3 regions of the Streptomyces sp. NPDC087844 genome follow, and region 1 is predicted to be linked to each of the others. Evidence: riboswitches for the same ligand, from Rfam matches in the RefSeq annotation. Region 1 holds a riboswitch; each other region holds the start of a gene.
What was found. A riboswitch is a leader RNA that binds a small molecule or an ion and turns the genes downstream of it on or off. The one in region 1 is predicted to bind S-adenosylmethionine.
Positions count from the first base shown of each region.

Region 2: another riboswitch for S-adenosylmethionine. It lies ahead of ACIOKD_RS08920 (aminotransferase class V-fold PLP-dependent enzyme); the one in region 1 lies ahead of thrC (threonine synthase).
Region 3: another riboswitch for S-adenosylmethionine. It lies ahead of ACIOKD_RS38835 (glutathione S-transferase family protein); the one in region 1 lies ahead of thrC (threonine synthase).

Region 1 covers NZ_JBIUVD010000006.1:369,896-377,059, reverse strand. Annotated here, with positions in the region: gene ACIOKD_RS15720 (trehalose-6-phosphate synthase) at 1-1,213, opposite strand, end outside; gene ACIOKD_RS15715 (glucosyl-3-phosphoglycerate synthase) at 1,377-2,324, opposite strand; SAM riboswitch class I at 2,500-2,657, shown strand; gene thrC (threonine synthase) at 2,673-4,001, shown strand; gene ACIOKD_RS15705 (MoaD/ThiS family protein) at 4,126-4,401, shown strand; gene ACIOKD_RS15700 (cold-shock protein) at 4,866-5,072, shown strand; gene groL (chaperonin GroEL) at 5,429-7,057, shown strand.
Region 2 covers NZ_JBIUVD010000003.1:451,090-458,253, reverse strand. Annotated here, with positions in the region: gene ACIOKD_RS08935 (Rieske 2Fe-2S domain-containing protein) at 1-738, shown strand, start outside; gene ACIOKD_RS08930 (cytochrome bc complex cytochrome b subunit) at 735-2,393, shown strand; gene trpD (anthranilate phosphoribosyltransferase) at 2,524-3,588, shown strand; SAM riboswitch class IV at 3,818-3,934, shown strand; gene ACIOKD_RS08920 (aminotransferase class V-fold PLP-dependent enzyme) at 4,115-5,488, shown strand; gene ACIOKD_RS08915 (Lrp/AsnC family transcriptional regulator) at 5,512-5,793, opposite strand; gene ACIOKD_RS08910 (rhomboid family intramembrane serine protease) at 5,790-6,539, opposite strand; gene ACIOKD_RS08905 (hypothetical protein) at 6,697-6,936, shown strand; gene ACIOKD_RS08900 (NYN domain-containing protein) at 6,972-7,164, shown strand, end outside.
Region 3 covers NZ_JBIUVD010000032.1:21,070-28,233, forward strand. Annotated here, with positions in the region: partial or broken gene ACIOKD_RS38805 (GNAT family N-acetyltransferase) at 1-232, opposite strand, end outside; gene ACIOKD_RS38810 (ester cyclase) at 453-851, opposite strand; gene ACIOKD_RS38815 (alpha/beta hydrolase fold domain-containing protein) at 874-1,815, opposite strand; gene ACIOKD_RS38820 (MerR family transcriptional regulator) at 1,902-2,378, shown strand; gene ACIOKD_RS38825 (hypothetical protein) at 2,367-2,540, opposite strand; gene ACIOKD_RS38830 (hypothetical protein) at 2,582-2,776, opposite strand; gene ACIOKD_RS38835 (glutathione S-transferase family protein) at 2,831-3,628, opposite strand; SAM riboswitch class IV at 3,893-4,040, opposite strand; gene ACIOKD_RS38840 (putative leader peptide) at 4,227-4,349, shown strand; gene ACIOKD_RS38845 (LLM class flavin-dependent oxidoreductase) at 4,425-5,678, shown strand; gene ACIOKD_RS38850 (NtaA/DmoA family FMN-dependent monooxygenase) at 5,698-7,098, shown strand; partial or broken gene ACIOKD_RS38855 (hypothetical protein) at 7,095-7,164, shown strand, end outside.

The DNA of each region.
Region 1 (7,164 bases):
CCGCCTCCCGCGACAGCACCAGCACGCACCCGTCGTCGGACACGACCGGCACCTCCTTCGCGACGAGGTTCATACCGTCGCGAATGGGGTTCACGAGGGCCACGTCGGCCAGCCGGTACGCCGCGAGTGAGCGTGCGAAGTCGTCCTTCACGTGCAGCACCACCGGCGTCCAGCCGGCCGTCCCGTACGCGGAGTTGATCTCGTCGGCGACCCGCTGCACCTCGGCCGTGTAGTCGCGGTACACCGCAAGGTCCTGCCGCGACGGGTACGCGAACGCCACGTGCACCACCCGCTCGCGCCACTCGGGCCGGTCGTCAAGCAGCTGCCGGTACGCCAGCAGGCCGCGCACGATGTTCTTGGACAGCTCGGTCCGGTCCACCCGCACGATGGTCTTCCGGGCGCTGCCGTCGGGCGCGGTGCCGATCTGCTCGCGCAGCGCGGCCATCCGCTCGTCGACGTCCCCGCGGTGCGAGCGCTCGCGCAGGAAGTCCGCGTCGGCGCCCAGCCCGTGCACGCCGATCCGCGTGTCCGGGTCGAAGCCGTCCCCCAGCACGGCCCGGCAGCACTCCGTGAACGCGTCCGCCCACCGCCGGGTGAGGAACGCGGCCCGGTCGGCGCCGAGGATCCCGTCGAGGACCTTCGCCGCGATGTCGTCGGGGAGCAGCCGGAAGTAGTCCGGCGGGGCCCACGGGGTGTGCGAGAAGTGCCCGATCCGCAGGTCGGGACGGAGCTCGCGGAGCATCCGCGGCACGAGGGACAGGTGGTAGTCCTGTACGAGGACCGCGGCGCCGTCCGCCGCCTCCTCGGCCAGTGCCTCGGCGAAGGCGTGGTTGTACGTCTCGTAGGCCGCCCACTGGCGCCGGAACTCCGCGTCGAAGACGGGCTCCAGGGGGGTCTGGTAGAGCATGTGGTGGACGAACCACAGCGCGGAGTTCGCGATGCCGTTGTACGCGGCGGCGTGGGTGTCGGCGTCGATGTCGAGCATCCGGACGCCGTCCTCGCCGGTTCCGCGCCGTACGGCCTCGCGGTCGCCGTCGCCGAGGGCCGAGCAGACCCACAGGGCGCCGGCGTCGGGGCCGATGGCGGAGAGGCCCGATACGAGTCCGCCTCCGCCACGCCTGGCCGTGAGCTCGCCGGACTCGTCCTTCGTGTACGAGACGGGGCCGCGGTTGGACGCGACGAGGACGGAGTGTTTGCCGTGGGTGGAAGCCATGACTCGAAACCTAGCCGCAGGTCCATCCGCTCAAACGTTCCCACTGGCCGTGGCGGAAGCGCGCGGGTCGGCCGGAGGCCGGGTGGGGGCGTGCCGCGCCGTTTCCCGCGCCCCCAAAACCCGGAGACAGAAGATTGCGCCGTTCCCCGCGCCCTCAAAAAGGTCACGCCGCGCGGCGTGAGACGTACTCCCGGATTTCGGCCATCGGCGGACGTTCCTCCATGTCCACCGAATGCGTGCGCGGCTCGAACCCGCGTTCCCCCCGCACGAACTGCGTCAGCGACGGCCGGATCATGTGCCCGCGCGCAAGCCGAAGCTGAGCCGTGCGATAGATCGCCGCGGACATCCGGCCGAGCGCCTGCCCGTCCTGGTGCCGGTGCTTGCGGACGCCCACGTCGACCTGCGCGAGGGCGTCAAGACCGACCAGGTGCAGCGCGTCGACCAGCATGCCCAGCTCCACGCCGTAGCCCACGGGGAACGGGAGCCGTTCGAGGAGCGAGCGGCGGGCCGCGTACTCCCCGCCCAGCGGCTGGACGAAGCCGGCCAGCTGCGGCCAGTGCATGTTGAGCAGCGGCCGGGCCATGAGTTCCGTGACCCGACCCCCCTGACCTGCTGCGGAGCCCAGAGGGCGGTCGTACATCGCCTTGACGAGGTCGACCCCCGGATCCGTCAGCAGCGGACCGACGATCCCGGAGACGAAGTCCGCCGAGAACTCCTTCAGGTCCGCGTCGACGAAGGCCACGATGTCCCCGCGGGTGACGAGCAGCGAGCGCCACAGCACCTCGCCCTTGCCGGGTACGGCCGGGATACGGGGCAGGATCTCGTCCCGGTGCACGACACGGGCGCCCGCGGCGGCGGCGACCTCGGAGGTGCGGTCCGTCGAACCCGAGTCGATCACCACGATCTCGTCGACGAGCGGCACTCGCGCGGTCATCAGCTCACGGCGGATCACGGCGACGATCTCGCCGACCGTCTCCTCCTCGTTGAGCGCGGGCAGTACGACACTGACCGTGGAGCCCGTGGACCGCTTCGCGGCGATCAGCTTCTTGAGCGGGCGGTCCTCGACGGACCAGGAGCGCGTGCTCAGCCAGCGCTCGACGTCTTCCAGCACGTGCGGCTCTCCCTTGCGTTCATCGGGATGCGTGCGTCCCGCCGCGACGGAAACCGGTGTGACGGTCATCTCGCGGTTCGGACGGCTCTCTCCACCATCCATGCCGTCGGTTACAGTCTTGAACAACGCTGATGACCATCGCATGTCGGGGGTCGTTGCGCGTACAACTGAATACCGCTCATCCAGAGGGGCAGAGGGATACGGCCCGTTGAAGCCCCGGCAACCCTCCAGCCGGTCTCGTCCTGATCATCGCTGATCAGTGCCGCGAGGCTCCCGGCTCGGGAAGGTGCCAAATCCGTCTCATGGCGAAGTGCGTCGTGAGGAAGATGAGGAAAGGGCCTCGCCTCCATGGCTGCGCAGACAGTTGCAAGCACCACGAACTCCACCCCCACCCCCGCCTCCGCCGCGGGCTCCGCGAACGCCGTCGACCTCGGTCCGGCCGCCGCGCTCTCCTGCCGCGAGTGCGGACACCGCGTCCCGCTCGGTCCGGTCTTCGCCTGCGAGGAGTGTTTCGGCCCGCTGGAGATCGCGTACGACTTCTCGGGTTACGACACCGAGGAACTCCGCAAGCGGATCGAAGCGGGGCCCGCGAACATCTGGCGGTACGCGCCGCTGCTGCCCGTCCCCGCGGACGTGGCGGACAAGCCGAACATCAACCCCGGCTGGACCAAGCTCGTCAAGGCCGACAACCTGGCGCGCGAGCTGGGCGTCGACGCCGGCAAGCTCTTCGTCAAGGACGACTCCGGCAACCCGACGCACTCCTTCAAGGACCGTGTCGTCGCCCAGGCGCTGGAGGCCGCGCGCGCCTTCGGCTTCACCACGCTCTCCTGCTCCTCCACCGGCAACCTCGCGGGTGCGGTGGGCGCCGCCGCCGCGCGGGCCGGCCTCCGTTCCTGCGTGTTCATCCCGCACGACCTGGAGCAGGGCAAGGTCGTCATGGCCGCGGTCTACGGCGGCGAGCTCGTCGGTATCGAGGGCAACTACGACGACGTGAACCGCTTCTGCTCCGAACTGATCGGCGACCCGGCCGGCGAGGGCTGGGGCTTCGTCAACGTCAATCTGCGGCCGTACTACGCGGAGGGCTCCAAGACCCTGGCGTACGAGATCTGTGAGCAGCTCGGCTGGCGGCTGCCGGACCAGCTGGTCGTGCCGATCGCCTCCGGCTCGCAGCTGACGAAGATCGACAAGGGCCTGAAGGAGCTGATCCAGCTCGGCCTCGTCGAGGACAAGCCGTACAAGATCTTCGGCGCCCAGGCCGAGGGCTGTTCACCGGTGTCCGTCGCCTACAAGGCCGGGCACGACGTCGTACGCCCGCAGAAGCCGAACACGATCGCCAAGTCGCTCGCCATCGGGAACCCGGCCGACGGGCCGTACGTGCTCGACATCGCCCGCCGGACGGGCGGGGCCGTGGAGGACGTGAACGACGACCAGGTCGTCGACGCGATCAAGTTGCTGGCGCGGACCGAGGGAATCTTCGCGGAGACCGCCGGCGGGGTGACGGTGGGGGTGGCGAAGAAGCTGATCGAGAGCGGGCTGCTCGATCCCACCCTGACGACTGTCGTCCTCAACACGGGGGACGGGCTGAAGACGCTGGACGCCGTCGCCTCCGACACGGGGCTGACCGCCACCATCCGTCCGAACCTCGACTCCTTCCATGAGGCTGGGCTCGGGTCCTGATCGTCGTCCGAACGCTGCGGGCCCGCGGGGGCCGGCAGCGCCCCGCGGCGGAGCCGCAGATGTCACTTGCCCCGCGCCCCTGAAGAAGGGGCGCTGTACTACAGCCCTACCTGATGGAGGCCCCGTGAGCGTCAACGTCCGTATCCCCACCATCCTGCGTACCTACACGGGTGGTCAGGCCGAAGTGGCCGCCGAAGGGGCGACCCTCGCCGAGGTCATCGCCGATCTGGAGAAGAACCACACCGGTATCGCGGCCCGTGTCCTGGACGACCAGGGCAAGCTGCGGCGGTTCGTCAACGTGTACGTGAACGACGACGACGTCCGCTTCGAGCAGGGTCTTGAGACGGTCACGCCGGACGGCGTCGGGGTCTCGATCATCCCGGCGGTCGCCGGAGGCTGAGCGCCCCGCTCGGTGCCCCGTTCGGCGGCGCCGATCATTACCCTTGGTAATGCCGAACACGCAGAGTTCATCGAATTGCCCCTTCCGCGCCCGAAGCGGAGGGGGCAATTCTGTATGATTGAGCGCGGTACAGTTGGGGAAGCTGCTTCGCTTCGCAAGGTCGGCGCATATGAGTTGGCGCCCGGGGCCCGACAAGAAGCAGCCAAAGTAACGGGTCCTTTTCAGCCGTTTATGGCATTTACCGGGCCCGACTTGCCCTGAATCTTCGTAAATCCTTCACATATTTCCGATCATCCGTGCCCGGAATTCTCGTCGGATTGACCTGTTGCAGACGGCAGTTGGACGGATACATTCGGCCGCGGTCGACGCGTTCCGGCGCACACCCCCAACCGTTGGGGGGTGAGGTCTGACCCGGATCCGCGAAGTGCGGGTCTGTGCAAGGGCCAGTAATAGGGGAGTTAGGCATGGCTCAGGGCACCGTCAAATGGTTCAACGCGGAGAAGGGGTACGGCTTCATCGCGGTCGACGGTGGTGCGGATGTATTCGTCCACTACAGCGCGATTCAGATGGACGGCTACCGCACCCTGGAAGAGGGTCAGCGGGTCGATTTCGAGATCTCGCAAGGCCAGAAGGGGCCGCAGGCGGACATGGTCCGGCTGGCGACCGGCTGAAGCACGCGCCGACTTACTGCAGCGACGTTCTTCTTCCGAAGGGCTCGTACCTCCCGGGTACGGGCCCTTCGGCATCCGGGGGCCGTCCGCGGTCGGCACAGGCGCCCGCATGGTCATCGGGCGCCCCCGGCTCGCACCCCCTCCCACCTGCGGATCATCGAGAGGCGCTTGCACTCGCATGGGTCGAGTGCTAATCATTGGCGTTAGCACTCTGAAGGTGAGAGTGACAACGAGGACCGGGTCAGTGAGGCCCGCCGGCCGGGTGGGGCAAGGAACCACCGAGGTCGGCAGGCCGTCCGTCGCGGGCGCAGGCGCGGTCCTGGAGATTCCACCCCAGTCCGGGAGGACCACTTCACATGGCCAAGATCATCGCGTTCGACGAGGAGGCACGGCGCGGTCTCGAGCGCGGGATGAACCAGCTCGCCGACGCCGTCAAGGTCACCCTTGGTCCCAAGGGTCGTAACGTCGTCCTAGAGAAGAAGTGGGGCGCCCCCACGATCACCAACGATGGTGTTTCCATCGCCAAGGAGATCGAGCTCGAGGACCCGTACGAGAAGATCGGCGCTGAGCTGGTCAAGGAAGTCGCCAAGAAGACGGACGACGTCGCCGGCGACGGTACGACCACGGCGACCGTGCTCGCCCAGGCGCTGGTCCGCGAGGGTCTGCGCAACGTAGCCGCCGGCGCCAACCCGATGGCTCTCAAGCGCGGTATCGAGAAGGCCGTCGAGGCCGTCTCCGGTGCCCTTCTTGAGCAGGCCAAGGATGTCGAGACCAAGGAGCAGATCGCTTCCACGGCCTCCATCTCCGCCGCCGACACCCAGATCGGCGAGCTCATCGCCGAGGCGATGGACAAGGTCGGCAAGGAAGGCGTCATCACCGTCGAGGAGTCCCAGACCTTCGGTCTGGAGCTTGAGCTCACCGAGGGTATGCGCTTCGACAAGGGCTACATCTCGGCGTACTTCGCCACCGACATGGAGCGTATGGAGGCCGTCCTCGACGACCCCTACATCCTGATCGCCAACTCGAAGATCGCCAACGTCAAGGACCTGCTCCCGCTCCTTGAGAAGGTCATGCAGGGCGGTAAGCCGCTGCTGATCATCGCCGAGGACGTCGAGGGCGAGGCTCTGTCGACGCTGGTCGTCAACAAGATCCGTGGCACCTTCAAGTCCGTCGCCGTCAAGGCTCCGGGCTTCGGTGACCGCCGCAAGGCCATGCTCGGCGACATCGCCATCCTCACGGGCGGCGAGGTCATCTCCGAGGAGGTCGGCCTGAAGCTGGAGAACGCGGGTCTGGACCTGCTGGGCCGTGCCCGCAAGGTCGTCATCACCAAGGACGAGACCACGATCGTGGACGGCTCCGGCTCTGCCGACCAGGTCCAGGGCCGGGTCAACCAGATCCGTGCCGAGATCGAGAACTCGGACTCGGACTACGACCGCGAGAAGCTCCAGGAGCGCCTGGCGAAGCTGGCCGGCGGCGTGGCCGTCATCAAGGCCGGTGCCGCCACCGAGGTCGAGCTCAAGGAGCGCAAGCACCGCATCGAGGACGCCGTTCGCAACGCGAAGGCGGCCGTCGAGGAGGGCATCGTCGCCGGTGGTGGCGTGGCTCTGCTCCAGGCTTCCTCGGTGTTCGAGAAGCTTGAGCTCACGGGTGACGAGGCGACCGGCGCGAACGCCGTGAAGCTCGCCCTGGAGGCCCCGCTCAAGCAGATCGCCGTCAACGGTGGTCTTGAGGGTGGCGTCATCGTCGAGAAGGTCCGCAACCTGCCCGTCGGTCACGGCCTCAACGCCGCGACCGGTGAGTACGTGGACATGATCGCCGAAGGCATCATCGACCCGGCGAAGGTCACGCGCTCCGCTCTGCAGAACGCCGCCTCCATCGCCGCGCTGTTCCTCACCACCGAGGCTGTCATCGCCGACAAGCCGGAGAAGGCTTCGGCCGGCGCCGGCGCCGGTGGCGGCATGCCGGGCGGTGACATGGACTTCTGATCCGGAAACGGATCGGAGGTTCACCGCCGCAGCACCGCTGAGGCACCGCTGCATCGCAGCTGTACGAACCGAGGGCGGCACCCCACTCCAGGGGTGCCGCCCTCGGG
Region 2 (7,164 bases), on a different contig from region 1:
CTGTTCTGCATCGGCGCGGGCGCGGTCCACTGGGCCCGCACCCTGATGTCCGACGAGGAGATGGCCGACGAGCGGCACCCCGTCGCGGCGGAGCCCGAGGTCAAGGCCAAGGTGCTGGCCGACTTCAAGCAGGGCGCGAAGGAATCCGCGCTCGGCCGCCGCAAGCTCATCCGCAACACGATGTTCGGCGCGCTGACCCTGTTCCCGCTGTCCGGCATCGTCCTGCTGCGCGACCTCGGTCCGCTGCCGGAGGACAAGCTGCGGCACACGCTGTGGTCCAAGGGCAAGCTGCTCGTCAACGTGAACACCGACGAGCCGCTGCGTCCCTCCGACGTCGCCGTGGGCTCGCTCACCTTCGCCAAGCCCGAGGGCCTGGAGGAGCACGACCACGACTTCCAGACCGAGATCGCCAAGGCCGCCCTGATGATCGTCCGGCTCCAGCCGGAGAACATCAAGGACAAGCAGGAACTTGAGTGGTCCCACGAGGGCATCGTGGCGTACTCGAAGATCTGCACCCACGTCGGTTGCCCGATCTCCCTGTACGAGCAGCAGACGCACCACGTCCTCTGCCCGTGCCACCAGTCCACCTTCGACCTCTCCGACGGTGCCCGAGTGATCTTCGGCCCGGCCGGTCACGCCCTTCCGCAGCTGCGTATCGGTGTGAACGACGAGGGCTATCTTGAGGCGCACGGCGACTTCGAAGAGCCCGTCGGTCCTGCCTTCTGGGAGCGCGGATGAGCACTACGACCACCCCGAACCCCTCGGGCGCCGGCGCGCCGGGACGTTCGCGAGAGAAGGCACCGGCCGGCGAGAGGGTCGCCGACTGGGCCGACGGCCGGCTGGGGATCTACTCCCTGGCCAAGGCCAACATGCGCAAGATCTTCCCGGACCACTGGTCCTTCATGCTGGGCGAGATCTGCCTCTACAGCTTCCTGATCATCATCCTCACGGGTGTGTATCTGACGCTGTTCTTCCACCCCTCGATGAACGAGATCGAGTACCACGGAAGCTATGTCCCGCTCCAGGGACAGCTGATGTCGGAGGCGTTCGCCTCCACGGTGGAGATCAGCTTCGACGTCCGCGGCGGTCTGCTCATCCGGCAGATCCACCACTGGGCGGCGATCGTCTTCCTGGCCGGCATGTTCGTGCACATGATGCGCGTCTTCTTCACCGGCGCGTTCCGCAAGCCGCGTGAGATCAACTGGCTGTTCGGCTTCCTGCTGTTCGTCCTGGGCATGTTCACCGGGTTCACCGGTTACTCGCTCCCGGACGACCTGCTCTCCGGCACCGGTGTCCGCTTCACCCAGGGCGCCATCCTGTCGATGCCGATCGTCGGCACGTACATCTCGATGTTCCTGTTCGGCGGGGAGTTCCCGGGCGGCGACTTCGTCGCGCGGTTCTACTCGATCCACATCCTGCTGCTGCCCGGCATCATGCTGGGGCTCGTGGTCGGCCACCTGATCCTGGTCTTCTACCACAAGCACACCCAGTTCGCGGGCCCAGGAAAGACCAACAAGAACGTCGTCGGCATGCCGCTGCTGCCGGTCTACATGGCCAAGGCCGGAGGCTTCTTCTTCCTGGTCTTCGGGTTCATCGCCATGCTGGCCGCGGTCGCGTCCATCAACCCGATCTGGGTGCTCGGGCCCTACCGGCCGGACCAGGTGTCCACGGGCGCCCAGCCCGACTGGTACATGGGCTTCGCCGAGGGTCTGATCCGCGCCATGCCGGGCTGGGAGATCAACTTCTGGGGTCACACACTGGTCCTCGGTGTGCTCATCCCGCTGGTTGTCTTCGGACTCTTCCTGGCAATCATCGCGCTCTACCCGTTCATCGAGTCCTGGGTCACCGGGGACAAGCGCGAGCACCACATCCTGGACCGCCCGCGCAACGCCCCGACCCGTACGGCCTTCGGTGTCGCCTGGGTCACCGCGTACATGATCATGCTGATCGGTGGTGGCAACGACATCGTCGCGACCCACTTCCATCTGTCGATCAACGCGGTCACCTGGTTCGTCCGGATCGGGTTCTTCCTCGGACCGGTGCTCGCGTTCATCGCCACCAAGCGGATCTGCCTCGGCCTCCAGCGCCGGGACAGGGACAAGGTGCTGCACGGCCGCGAGTCGGGCATCATCAAGCGCCTGCCGCACGGTGAGTTCGTCGAGGTGCACGAGCCGCTCAGCCAGGAGGCCATGCACACCCTCACGGCGCACGAGCAGTACCAGCCGGCCGAGATCGGCGCGACGGTCGACGAGAACGGTGTCGAGCGCAAGGTGAAGGGCCCGCAGAAGCTCCGCGCCAAGCTCAGCACCGCCTACTTCGGTGAGGACGGCCAGATCCCGAAGCCGACCGCCGAGGAGTACAAGGAGATCACCAGCGGCCACGGCCACCACTGATCACCAGCTGTTCGCCACGGCAGGAGCCCCGTCCATTGCATGGACGGGGCTCTTTGCCGTCCCGGGGGCTGGATAGGGTGGACCCGTCCTTGACCCCGCACGTCCACGAACACGAACCCAGGAGCGGCAGATGAGTGCTGTGACCCCCGCTGGAGGCGACTTCGCGGCGGGCCGTTCCTGGCCCGTCCTCCTGAACGGTCTGCTGGACGGCCGCGACCTGAGCGCCGACGACACGGCCTGGGCGATGGACCTGATCATGCGGGGCGAGGCGACCGACGCGCAGATCGCCGGGTTCGCGGTGGCCCTGCGGGCCAAGGGCGAGACCGTCGAGGAGATCTCCGGCATGGTGCGCACGATGTACGCGCACGCCAACGTGATCGAGGTGCCCGGCGACACCGTCGACATCGTCGGCACCGGCGGGGACGGGGCGAAGACCGTCAACATCTCGACGATGTCGGCCGTCGTCATCGCCGGTACGGGTGCCAAGGTCGTCAAGCACGGAAACCGCGCCGCGTCCTCCGCGTCCGGCGCCTCGGACGTCCTCGAAAAGCTCGGCGTCAACCTGGAGCTGACCCCGCGACGGGTGGCCGAGGTGGCCGAGGAGGCCGGGATCACCTTCTGTTTCGCGGTGAAGTTCCATCCGGCGCTGCGGCACGTGGCGGCGGCGCGCGGGCAACTGGGCATCCGCACCACCTTCAACTTCCTCGGCCCGCTCACCAACCCGGCCCGGGTGAAGGCCCAGGCGGTCGGGGTCGCGCACGCGCCGATGGCGCCCATCGTGGCCGGGGTCCTCGCCGAGCGCGGCAACTCCTCGCTGGTCTTCCGCGGCGACGACGGCCTCGACGAGCTGACCACCACGGCCACGTCCCGGGTGTGGGTCGTCCGGGACGGCAAGGTGCGCGAGGAGGCCTTCGACCCGCGGGACGTGGGGATCGAACTGGTGCCTGTGGAGGCGCTGCGGGGGGCTGACGCGTCGTACAACGCGGATGTCGCGCGACGGCTGCTGGGGGGTGAGCGGGGGCCCGTGCGGGACGCCGTGCTGCTGAACTCGGCGGCGGCGCTGGTGGCGCTCGCGCCGGGCTCCGGTTCGCTCGCTGAGCAGATCCGGGCGGGGATGGCTCGGGCCGCGGAGGCGATTGATTCCGGGGCGGCGCTTCGGACGCTGGAGCGGTGGGTTGCTGCGACCCACCGGTAGCCGGTCGGGTGCGGGCCGGTGGGGGCGGGCCCACAAGATTGCGCCGTTCCCCGCGCCCCTAAAAGCCAAAAGATTGCGCAGTTCCCCGCGCCCCCGGATATCCGGGGGCGCGGGGAACTGCGCGACGGGGGTCGGGGGCGGAGCCCCCAGGTGGTGGCCGGCGCCTGCCGCGTCCCGGTATCCGGACGGCGGTGTTGCGGTCACATCATCGTGTGGCAAGATGCTGGCAGGTCATGAGTGACAGTCAACAGGCCCCGGCCGACTGTCCGGCAACCCTCCGTCCGTGGCGGGGTGCCCCGGGTGAAGACCAGGTCGTAGGCAGTGAGGTCTACGGCAAGCGCGGACCCCTCACCGCTCGCTGGAGCGGACACACCAGGGGTCCTGGTCGTTCGAGGGAGCCTTTCATGAGCAAGCGAATGCGATAGGGCGCCGAGCCCCACTTCCGCGTACCCCTTTCCTCTTCACTTTCCTGTGCCGAGCCCTGTCCGCCCGCACAGTGACTTCGCCTGCCTCATGGGAGCTCGCCATGTCCGTCTCCACCGCTGCCGCCGACCTGTCCGCCCGCTGTGACACCGCCGGATCCCTGCCCGTGCTGGGACGGGACGTCACCGTTCCGCTCGTGACCGGCGGCGAGGTCACCTACGCCGCTCTCGACTACGCCGCCAGCGCCCCCGCCCTTCAGCGGGTCTGGGACGACGTGGCCGCGTACGCCCCGTACTACGGCAGCGTGCACCGCGGGGCCGGGTACCTGTCCCAGCTCTCCACGGACCTGTTCGAGAACGCCCGCAGGACCGTGGGCGAGTTCCTCGACTGCCGCGACGACGACGAGGTCGTCTTCACCCGGTCCACCACCGACTCGCTCAACCTCCTCGCCGCCGCCCTGCCCGCCGGCTGCCAGGTCTTCGTCTTCGAGACCGAGCACCACGCCTCGCTGCTGCCGTGGCAGGACGCCCGCGTCACCTACCTCAACGCCCCGCACACCCCGGGCGAGGCCGTCGCGACGCTGGAGCGGGCCCTCGCCGGACGCGACCCGCACGGTCCGGCCCTCGTGTGCGTCACGGGCGCCTCGAACGTCACCGGCGAACTGTGGCCCGTACGGGAACTGGCCGCCGCCGCTCACGCGCACGGCGCCCGGATCGTGCTCGACGCTGCCCAGCTCGCGCCCCACCACCCCGTGTCCGTGCAGGAGTTGGACGTGGACTGGGTCGCCTTCTCCGGCCACAAGCTGTACGCGCCGTTCGGCTCGGGCGTGCTCGCGGGACGCTTCGACTGGCTGCGCGAGGCCGACCCGTACCTGGCCGGGGGAGGTGCCTCGCGGAAGGTGTCACGGCGTACGGACGGCGGCGTCGACGTGGAGTGGCACGAGAGCGCCGCACGGCACGAGGCCGGGTCGCCCAACGTCATCGGCGCCTACTCCATCGCCTCCGCCTGCAAGGCCCTCACCGAGGCCGGCTTCGACACGCTCGTCGCCCGTGAGCAGCAGCTCGTGACCACCGTCCGGCAGGGTCTCGCCGAGGTGCCCGAGGTCCGGGTGCTCTCGCTCTTCGGTGACGACGCTCCGCGCGTCGGCGTCATCTCGTTCGTCGTCGAGGGCTGGAACAGCTCGCACTTCGCCGCCGCGCTCTCCGCCGAGTACGGCATCGGCGTCCGCGACGGGCTCTTCTGCGCCCACCCGCTGGTCCGTACGCTCCTCGGCAGCGACCCGCAGTCCCAGGGCGAGTGCGGCGCCCCCGAGGCCACCCCCGGCGAGAAGTCCCTGAACGCCATCCGCGTCAGCTTCGGCGTCGGCACCCCCGACGAGCACGTGACCCGCTTCGTGGGAGCGGTCAGGGAACTCGTGGCGAACGGCGCCAGCTGGAACTACCGCACGGAGAACGGCCGCTGCGTCCCGGCGGCGTAGGGGATGGGCCCGTCAGAAGCCCCCTAGTTGTCGCCGCCGATGGCGAACGCCGCCTCCAGGTCGTGCTGCGAGTACGTCCGGAACGCCACATGCGTATCCGTCCCCTCGACCCCCGGAATCTTGCTGATCATGCCGGGAATGACATCCGCCAGATCGTCATGGGCCTTCACCCGGACCATGGCGATCAAGTCGTACGTCCCGGTCACGGAGAACACCTCGCTGACGCTGTCCAGCGCCGCGATCGACTCGGCGATCTCGGGAATCCGGTCCACGCTGGTCTTGATGAGCACGATCGCGGTGATCACGGCTGGTTTTCTCCCTCGGTGGCCGGCGCTGGGGATTTCACTCTAGCCGGACGCCCGTACCGCACCCACGCGTAGAGGAACCCGGCGGAGAAGCCCAGCAGGTGCGCCAGGTAGGCGACCCCGGGGCCCTGCGACGCGCGCCCCGCGGCCAGCCACTGCAGGGACACCCAGAACGGCAGCACCACCCACGCGGGGAACCGCAGCGGAAGGAAGAAGAGGAACGGGAAGAGACTGGTCACCCGGGCTTTGGGGAACAGGTACAGAAACGCGCCGAGGACCGCGGAGATCGCCCCCGACGCGCCGACGAGGGTCTGCGCCGAGTCGGCGTGGGCGCCCGCGTAGCCCAGCAGGGCGAGGTAGCCGCAGCCGAGGTAGAAGAGGGCGAACCCGACGTGGCCCATCCTCTCCTCGGCCATCGCCCCGAAGACGTAGAGGAAGAGCATGTTCCCCAGCAGATGCAGCCAGCTGCCGTGCACGAAGAGCGCGGTGGCCGGGGTGCCGAGAGCCCGCAGCGTCCCCTGGAACAGTTCGACGGGCACCACGCCCCACCGTTCGAAATAGGCCCGCTGCGCGGAGAGAAGCTCGTCACCGGTGCCGTACGAGGGACTGAGCCCCGAGGCCGGACCGATCACGAAGAGCGCGCAGCACAGGGCCATCAGTCCGTAGGTCACCGGAGCGGGGTGGCTCCGGATCGCCCTGACCGTTCTGACCGTCCTGTTGCCGGGTGCACCCCAGTTGCCGAGCATGAACAGAGCATGACGTAACGGGACCGAACCGCACAGAGCGCCTCGCCGCTCCCGGTGGACGGGCGTCGAGTACCCGCCAGGCCGTAGGGTTACGAGCCACACGCTCCGGGGAATCCGGTGCGTCACGAGGACTTACGGAAAGAGAGCGACTGCCACGATGACGGTTCCCCTCCCGACGGCCGAGACCCGGTGGCGCTGCACGCTCTGCGGCAACCTCACGCGATTCGATGTGACCCGTTCGTCGAAGGTCGTCGAGTACGTACATCTGGACCTGGCCGGGGAACCCGAGGTCGAGGAGCGCAACGTGGTCAGTGAGACCATCGAGTCCGTGCGCTGCCGCTGGTGCAACGCGGTGGATCAGGTGGAACTGGTGGACAGGCCGGGCGCCCGCTCCTGACAGGAGCCGGCCCCGCACGGACGATGGGGTGAAGGATGGTGGAGACCACAGGCGGTGAGCCGGACGACGGCGACGCCGAAGTGCTCGACCGTCCGCTGCCCGACGGGGTGCGCCGCAGGGTCGTACAGATCGTGTCGGACGGGTTCGGCGGGCTGACCGTGGCCGAACTGCCCACACAGCTGAGGCAGTACGCCCGGTTCGCCCCCAATCGTCGTGCCAAGTTCGCGG
Region 3 (7,164 bases), on a different contig from region 1:
CGACGATCTCCTCGGCCGCGGGTCGCGGCACACGTACCCGCCGGTGCTCGACCGGCGCGTAGCGCGGGGCCAGTTCGGCGGACATCCGCTCCCGCAGCCGGGCCGGGGCCGGCGCGTCCCACTCCTCGGTCACCCAGCGGACCGCCGGCCCCCGCCGGGCGGCGCGAGTCCCTTCCCCGACCTCTTCGCCGGCTTCTTCCCCGACTTCATTCCTGGCTTCTCCCTTGATCATGCGCACATGCTCACACCGGCGGGAGAGGCGTGTCGTCGGCCCAGGCCTCCTGTTCGCAGAACGGAAACACCGTGTTCGCGACAGCGGCCGGGCGGCCGTCCAGTGCTCTGAGCGGGAAGGTCCGTTGGTTGGTGACGGGGACGGTTGGATGTGCGGTGACGTCCGTCCGATCGTTGGGGGTGTGGTGGCTGAGTCTCGGCGAATCTCTCCGGTCAGAGCATTAGCCGCGGGCGGTCAGTTGCTCTTGGATCGTCGGGGCGTCGAGGAGGTACCACATGTCCTCGAAGCGTCCGTCGCGGAAGTGGTAGAAGGCGTACTCGGTGAAGGTGACGCTCCGGCCGGAGGGCTCCAGTCCGAGCCACTGCTTGACGGGGGTGCCGGTGTCGGTGAGCCGGGCCGCCACCCGGTCGCCCTCGATGACGAGATCGTCAAGGCGCCAGACGAAGTTGTCCACGGCGTCCATGTGCTGCCGCATGGTGGCGACGTAGTCGTCCCGCGAGACCGGCTCCCCGTTGAAGACGAGGGTGTCGTGGGCGAACTCGGCCATCCGGTGGAATTCCCGGGCGTTGATGGCCTCGATGTAGTCGAGGTACAGCTTGCGCAGGTCATGGGTACTCATGGTTTTCCTTGCCGTCAGCTTTTCAGAGGGACTTGAGGAGGGTGACGCGGCGGGCGTGGACCGGGGCGTGGAGGGAGATACCGGGTGCGAAGTGGTCCCAGCCGTGGCTCAGGCCGGGCAGGACGTGCAGTTCGGCACTGACGCCGGCCGACCACAGCCGCTGGGCGTAGGCGACGGTCTCGTCCCGCAAGGCGTCGAGCTCGCCGACCTCCAGGTAGGCCGGAGGCAGGCCGGTGTAGTCCTGAAGGCGTGCGGGGACGATCGTCGCGGGCGCGTCGTCGGTGTGGGCGTCGCCGAGCACAAGCTGCCAGGCGGTGTGCTTGAGAGTGTGCAGGTCGGCGGAGAAGGCGTGCAGGTGCGGGGCGAGTGGGGTGTCACTGTTGTCGAGCAAGGGGTAGATGAGGATCTGCCGAGCCAGGCCGATGTGGTCCTGGCGGGCGCGGATCGCCGTGGTCGCCGCCAGGGTGGCGCCGGCGCTCTCGCCCATCACCGCGATCCGGGCCGCATCCACGCCCAGCTCGTCCGCGTGCTCGATCAGCCAGGTCAGCCCCGTGTACACGTCGTCGGCGAGGGTCGAGCCGGCCACCTCCGGGGCCAGCCGGTACTCCACCGACAAGAACGGCACACCGGCGGCGGCGACGTACTGGGCGATGAACGGTGCGAAGTGCGCCACCTCGCCGGCGATCAGGGCGCCCCCGTGAGCGTGAACGACGGCCGCGGTCGGACCGGCGACGCCGGACGGGGTGAACCAGTGCAGATCGATCTGCGCGCCGTCCCGCGTGGCCGCGCTGAACACCTGATGCCCGACCTCGGGCCGGTCGAGGCCGGAGGTCAGGACCGGGTAGACGGCGGCAACGCTGTCCCGCCAGGTCTTCCAGTCACCGGGCGCCAACGGCTCGGGCGGCGTGTCACCGGCACTGGCGGCGAACACGGCGGCCAGCTCGGGGTCAAGGGAAAGAGGCATGGTGCATGCTCCGGGGTTGTCGTTGTACGAGGTCAACGACGACGCTACGATCTAGACCTCGGTCTAGGTCAAGGAAGGGAGCGGGGATGAGTGACGAGAGCCTCACGATCGGCGAGGTCAGCGAGCGCACCGGACTGGGCATCCACACCCTGCGCTACTACGAGAAAGAAGGACTGCTACTGGGCTCGGTGGCACGCAGCAGCGGCGGACGGCGCCGCTACTCCGCCTTCGACGTCGAATGGCTCCAGCTCTGCAACCGCTTCCGCGCCTGCGGCATGCCGCTGAACGACATCCGACGCTACGCAGAACTGGTCGCCGCCGGCCCGGGCAACGAACAGCAACGCCTTGAACTCCTGCGCACCCATGAGATCCGCGTGCGGGCCGAACTGGCCCAGATGACGGAGAACCTCGCGGTGATCGAGGCCAAGGCCCGCCTGTACGCCGAGCACGTCGAATCAGGCACCGCAGGCACGCTGTGGACCGGCCGGACACCGACCTGCCTCGCCCTGGAGGCCATGGCGAACCGTGACAGCCAGGCAGTTTCGTCTGGATCACCGCGCTGACCGGAGGAAGATGCCCGCGATGCGGAGTCCGGCCAGGTAGACGGTCGCGGTCTGCTCGTAGCGGGTGGCGATGCCGCGCCACTGTTTCAAGCGGTTGAGGCAGCGTTCGACCGTGTCGCGCTGCTTGCGTGCCTCGCGGTCGAAGGCGGGTGGCCGGCACACACGAACAACGGCTGACGGAGCTGGTCGGAACGGCGCTGCTGTCAGGCGGTCGGCCCGGTGCGGAGTCGCCGCGCGTCCCGAACGAGCGTGTACGAAGCGCTGAGGAAGAGCACGGCTCCAGCCACGAGCCAGAGAGCCGAGGCCCCGGAGCGGTACTCACGAACGGCGAGAACGAGCAGCATCACGCTGGCAAGGACGCCGAAGGCCGAGATCAGAGCGCTGATGCGGTGAGTCACATGGACATCATCAACGACAACCCCGGCCGGCGGAAGTGATCCGAACGAACCGGACTAGCGACCCGTCCCCCCGCTGCCGAGGAAGGCCGGATGCCGGCCGAGCCGCCGGACGTACCGGTCCAGGTGGAGGTGTGCGGACAGGGCGCCGTCGGCGGTGTCCAGGTGGGCGAGCGCCACCCAGAGATCCACGTCCGCGGCCGTGATCGCATCACCCAACACATAGGCAGTGGACGCCAGTTGGTGATCGAGCAGGGTCAGTGTCGCCGCCCGGGCGTGAGGCGGGGAGGCCGGTGCGACGTCCCGGGCGAGGAGTTCACGCAGGGCGTCGATCTCCGCGGCGAGGGCCGGCGGCCGCAGCGCGGGCAGGCCGGGCCCTTCGGCGTCACGGAGTTCGGCGCGTTCCGCGAGGTCGGCGAGGTCGCGCAGAATGTCGGGCGTGTGGTTGCTGACGACGCGTCCGCTCCACCGGTCGCACAGCGCCGGCGCGGTGAGCGGGCCGTCGTAGTGGTGCCAGGTCGCCTCGTAGGCCCGGCGCAGCGAGGCGATGGCGTCGGGCGTCTCGGCGGGGCGGGTCAGCACGGTGGTGACCGTCGAGTCCTCAAGTCCCAGCAGCGCGAGGGTGATCGAGACGCGCAGCGAACGCTGACAGCCTTCGGACAGATACAGCTGATAGCGGTGCGGCGCCGGGTAGAAGCCACCGGCGAGGCCGACACCTATGCGGCCGCGGAAGCGGTGCGCACGTGCGGTCGTGCTCGGTGCGACCGTGCCGCAGGCGGGCGTGCCGGTGACGGCCGTACGTGCGGCCGTCTCGAAGGTACCTGTGCTCGAACCGCGGGAAACTGTCTCGGGCATGGCTCTCCAGAGGAAATCGCGGAAGCCCTGGCCGCCTTGTGGGCACCAGTGGCGAAACGGAGTGACTGCGCTGTGTCGTGCACGTCCGGCGGGTCCACGGGGCCGACGGGTCCGGATCGAGCGGACCGCACGGACCGCACGGACCGGGTGGACCGGCAGCGGACTAGTAAGCGCTGGAGACGCGCAACAGATCGATGTGCAGTCGCCTCGTCAAGCCGTTCCTGGGCAATTCCCACCTGTCCCGGTCGGGGCTCGCACGAGGCGAGACCACGCTTGTCCCGCCACACCGGCGGAACCAGGTCGTCACCCGGGGCACCCCGTCGCGGTGGAAGGGTTGCCTGTCAGCGGGCCGGGGCCGATGACCGCACGGACGGGGGAGGACCCCGTCCGACGGGCGCTGACGATCGTGACCGTCCCCGCAAGTGTCGGTGCGCCGTGTGGGGGCGTCAAGAAGGGGCGAGACGACGTCTCAGCACGTGGGCAGATCAATGACGAGGCTGTCGGAAGAAAAGCCGCGGCCGTACTGTTGTGTGCGTCGAGGAGCGGACGAGGCCGGACGGAGCCGGGTCCGCCGAGCCGCAGAACGGAGGTGACGCACGTGCGACCACGCCGCGTGCCCCGCCTCAGCGTCCCCGAGCTCACTCCGCGCCGTCGCGTACGCCTGTACTCGCGGCAGCACATCGACCTCCTGCGCGTCGCCGGCGCGCTCTGTCGTCCCTGACCCGTACCTCCGCGGCCCCGCCCTCCTCCGGCGAGGGCCGGCTTCCTCCACGGTCGATCAGGAAGGCACCCCGTCGTGTCGTCAGTACCTCCTTCTGCCCTGCCCTCTTCCCCCGCCCTGCGTCTCGCCGTCGCGCTCGACGGAGCCGGCTGGCATCCCGCCGCGTGGCGCGAACCGGTGGCCCGTCCCCGGGACCTGCTCACCGCCGGCTACTGGACGGACCTCGTCACCGAGGCCGAACGCGGCCTGCTCGACTTCGTGACCATCGAGGACGCGCTCGGCCTCCAGTCCTCGCACTTCACCGAACCCGACGGACGGACCGACCAGGTCCGCGGCCGGCTCGACGCCGTCCTCATCGCCGCCCGTGTCGCCCCGCTGACCAGCCACATAGGTCTGCTGCCGACAGTGGTGGCCACCCACACGGAGCCCTTCCACACAGCGAAGGCCATCGCCACGCTGGACTATGTGAGCACCGGCCGTGCGGGGGTACGCGTCCAGGTGTCGGCCCGCCGCAACGAGGCCGCGCACTTCGGCCGCCGTACGGTCCCGTCGTTCGGCATCGAGGACCTGGCGAGCCCCGCCGTACAGGAGTTGACGGTCGACCTCTTCGACGAGGCGGCCGACTACGTCGAGGCGGTGCGGCGGCTGTGGGACAGCTGGGAGGACGACGCGGAGATCCGGGATGTCGCCACCGGCCGCTTCGTAGACCGGGAGAAGTTGCACTACATCGACTTCGAGGGTGCGCGCTTCAGCGTCAAGGGACCCTCGATCACGCCCAGGCCGCCGCAGGGGCAGCCGCCTGTCGGGGCGCTCGCCCACGCAACCGTGACCGGTGCGCCGTTCCGGCTGCTGGGCCGCTCCGCGGACCTCGGGTTCGTCACCCCGCACGACGCCGGGCAGACCAGGGCCGTCGTCGCCGTGGTGCGTGCCGAACAGGACGCGGCCGGGCGGGCGGGGGAGCCCCTGCACCTCTTCGGTGACCTGGTCGTCTTCCTGGACGACGACCCCGCCGAGGCCGCGGCCCGCAAGGAACGGCTGGACGCCCTCGCGGGTTACCCGTACACGAGCGACGCCCTGATCTTCACCGGCACGCCGACCCAACTGGCGGACCTGCTGCAGGAGCTGAGCGAGGCCGGACTGACCGGCTTCCGGCTGCGCCCCGCCGTCGCAGGCCACGACCTGCCGGCGATCACCCGGGGCCTGGTCCCCGAACTCCAGCGCCGGGGCGTCTTCCGGCACGCGTACGAGGCCGACACCCTGCGCGGACTGCTCGGGCTCGAACGCCCGGCCAACCGTTACGCGGCTGCCGACGCCGTCACCCCCGCCTGAGCCGGAAGGACCCACGAACATGAGCGAGCCCCGCAAGCCCCTCAAGCAGATCCACCTCGCGGCCCACTTCCCCGGTGTCAACAACACCACCGTGTGGAGCGATCCCCAGGCCGGCAGCCACATCGAGTTCAGCTCCTTCGCGCACTTCGCGCGCACCGCCGAACGCGCGAAGTTCGACTTCCTGTTCCTCGCGGAAGGGCTGCGCCTGCGGGAACAGGGCGGCGAAATCTACGACTTGGACGTCGTCGGGCGGCCCGACACCTTCACGATCCTGTCCGCGCTCGCCGCCGTCACCGAACGCCTCGGCCTCACCGGCACCATCAACTCCACCTTCAACGAGCCCTACGAGGTGGCACGGCAGTTCGCGAGCCTCGACCACCTCTCCGACGGCCGCGCCGCCTGGAACGTCGTCACCTCCTGGGACGCCTTCACCGGCGAGAACTTCCGCCGCGGCGGCTTCCTCCCGCAGGAGGAGCGCTACTCCCGCGCCAAGGAGTTCCTGGCCACCGCGAACGAACTCTTCGACTCCTGGCGCGGGGACGAGATCGTCGCCGACCGGGCGACCGGCGCCTTCCTGAGCGACGCCAGGGCCGGGGCCTTCGTCCACCGGGGGCAGCACTTCGACATCGAGGGGCAGTTCAACGTCCCCCGATCCCCGCAGGGCCGCCCGGTCGTCTTCCAGGCCGGCGACTCCGAGGAGGGCCGCGAGTTCGCCGCCGCCGGAGCCGACGCGATCTTCAGCCGGTACGCCACCCTCAAGGAGGGCCAGGCCTTCTACACGGACGTCAAGGGCCGCCTGGCCCGCCACGGCCGTACCCCCGACCAGTTGCTGATCCTCCCCGCCGCGACCTTCATCCTGGGCGACACGGACGCGGAGGCCGCCGAACTGGCCCGCGAGGTGCGCCGGCAGCAGGTCAGCGGGGCGACCGCGCTCAAACACCTGGAGTTCGTCTGGAACCGCGACCTGTCCGCGTACGACCCGGACGGGCCGCTGCCCGACATCGACCCCGACCTCGGTGAGCACACCCTCGCCCGCGGCCGGGCCCAGGTGCGCATGTACCGCGACCCGCTGGCCACCGCCCGCGAGTGGCGGGAGCTGGCCGCCGCCAACAAGTGGTCCATCCGCGACCTGGTCATCGAGACAGGCAACCGCCAGGCCTTCGTCGGCTCCGCCGAGACGGTCGCCGACACCATCAACGAGTTCGTGCAGGCCGACGCGGGCGACGGCTTCATACTCGTCCCGCACATCACCCCCGGCGGCCTCGACGTCTTCGCCGACACGGTCGTCCCGCTGCTCCAGGAGCGCGGCGTCTTCCGCACGGAGTACGAGGGCACGACCCTGCGCGACCACCTGGGACTGGCCCGGCCCTCCGCCCGGCCCGGCTCCGAGGCACGGGACGAGCGGGCGGTCGCCTCGTGAAGTTCCCGGCGATCACCCTGATCGGGCACGCGCCGGACCCGGTGACCGGCATCCGGAAGTCCACCG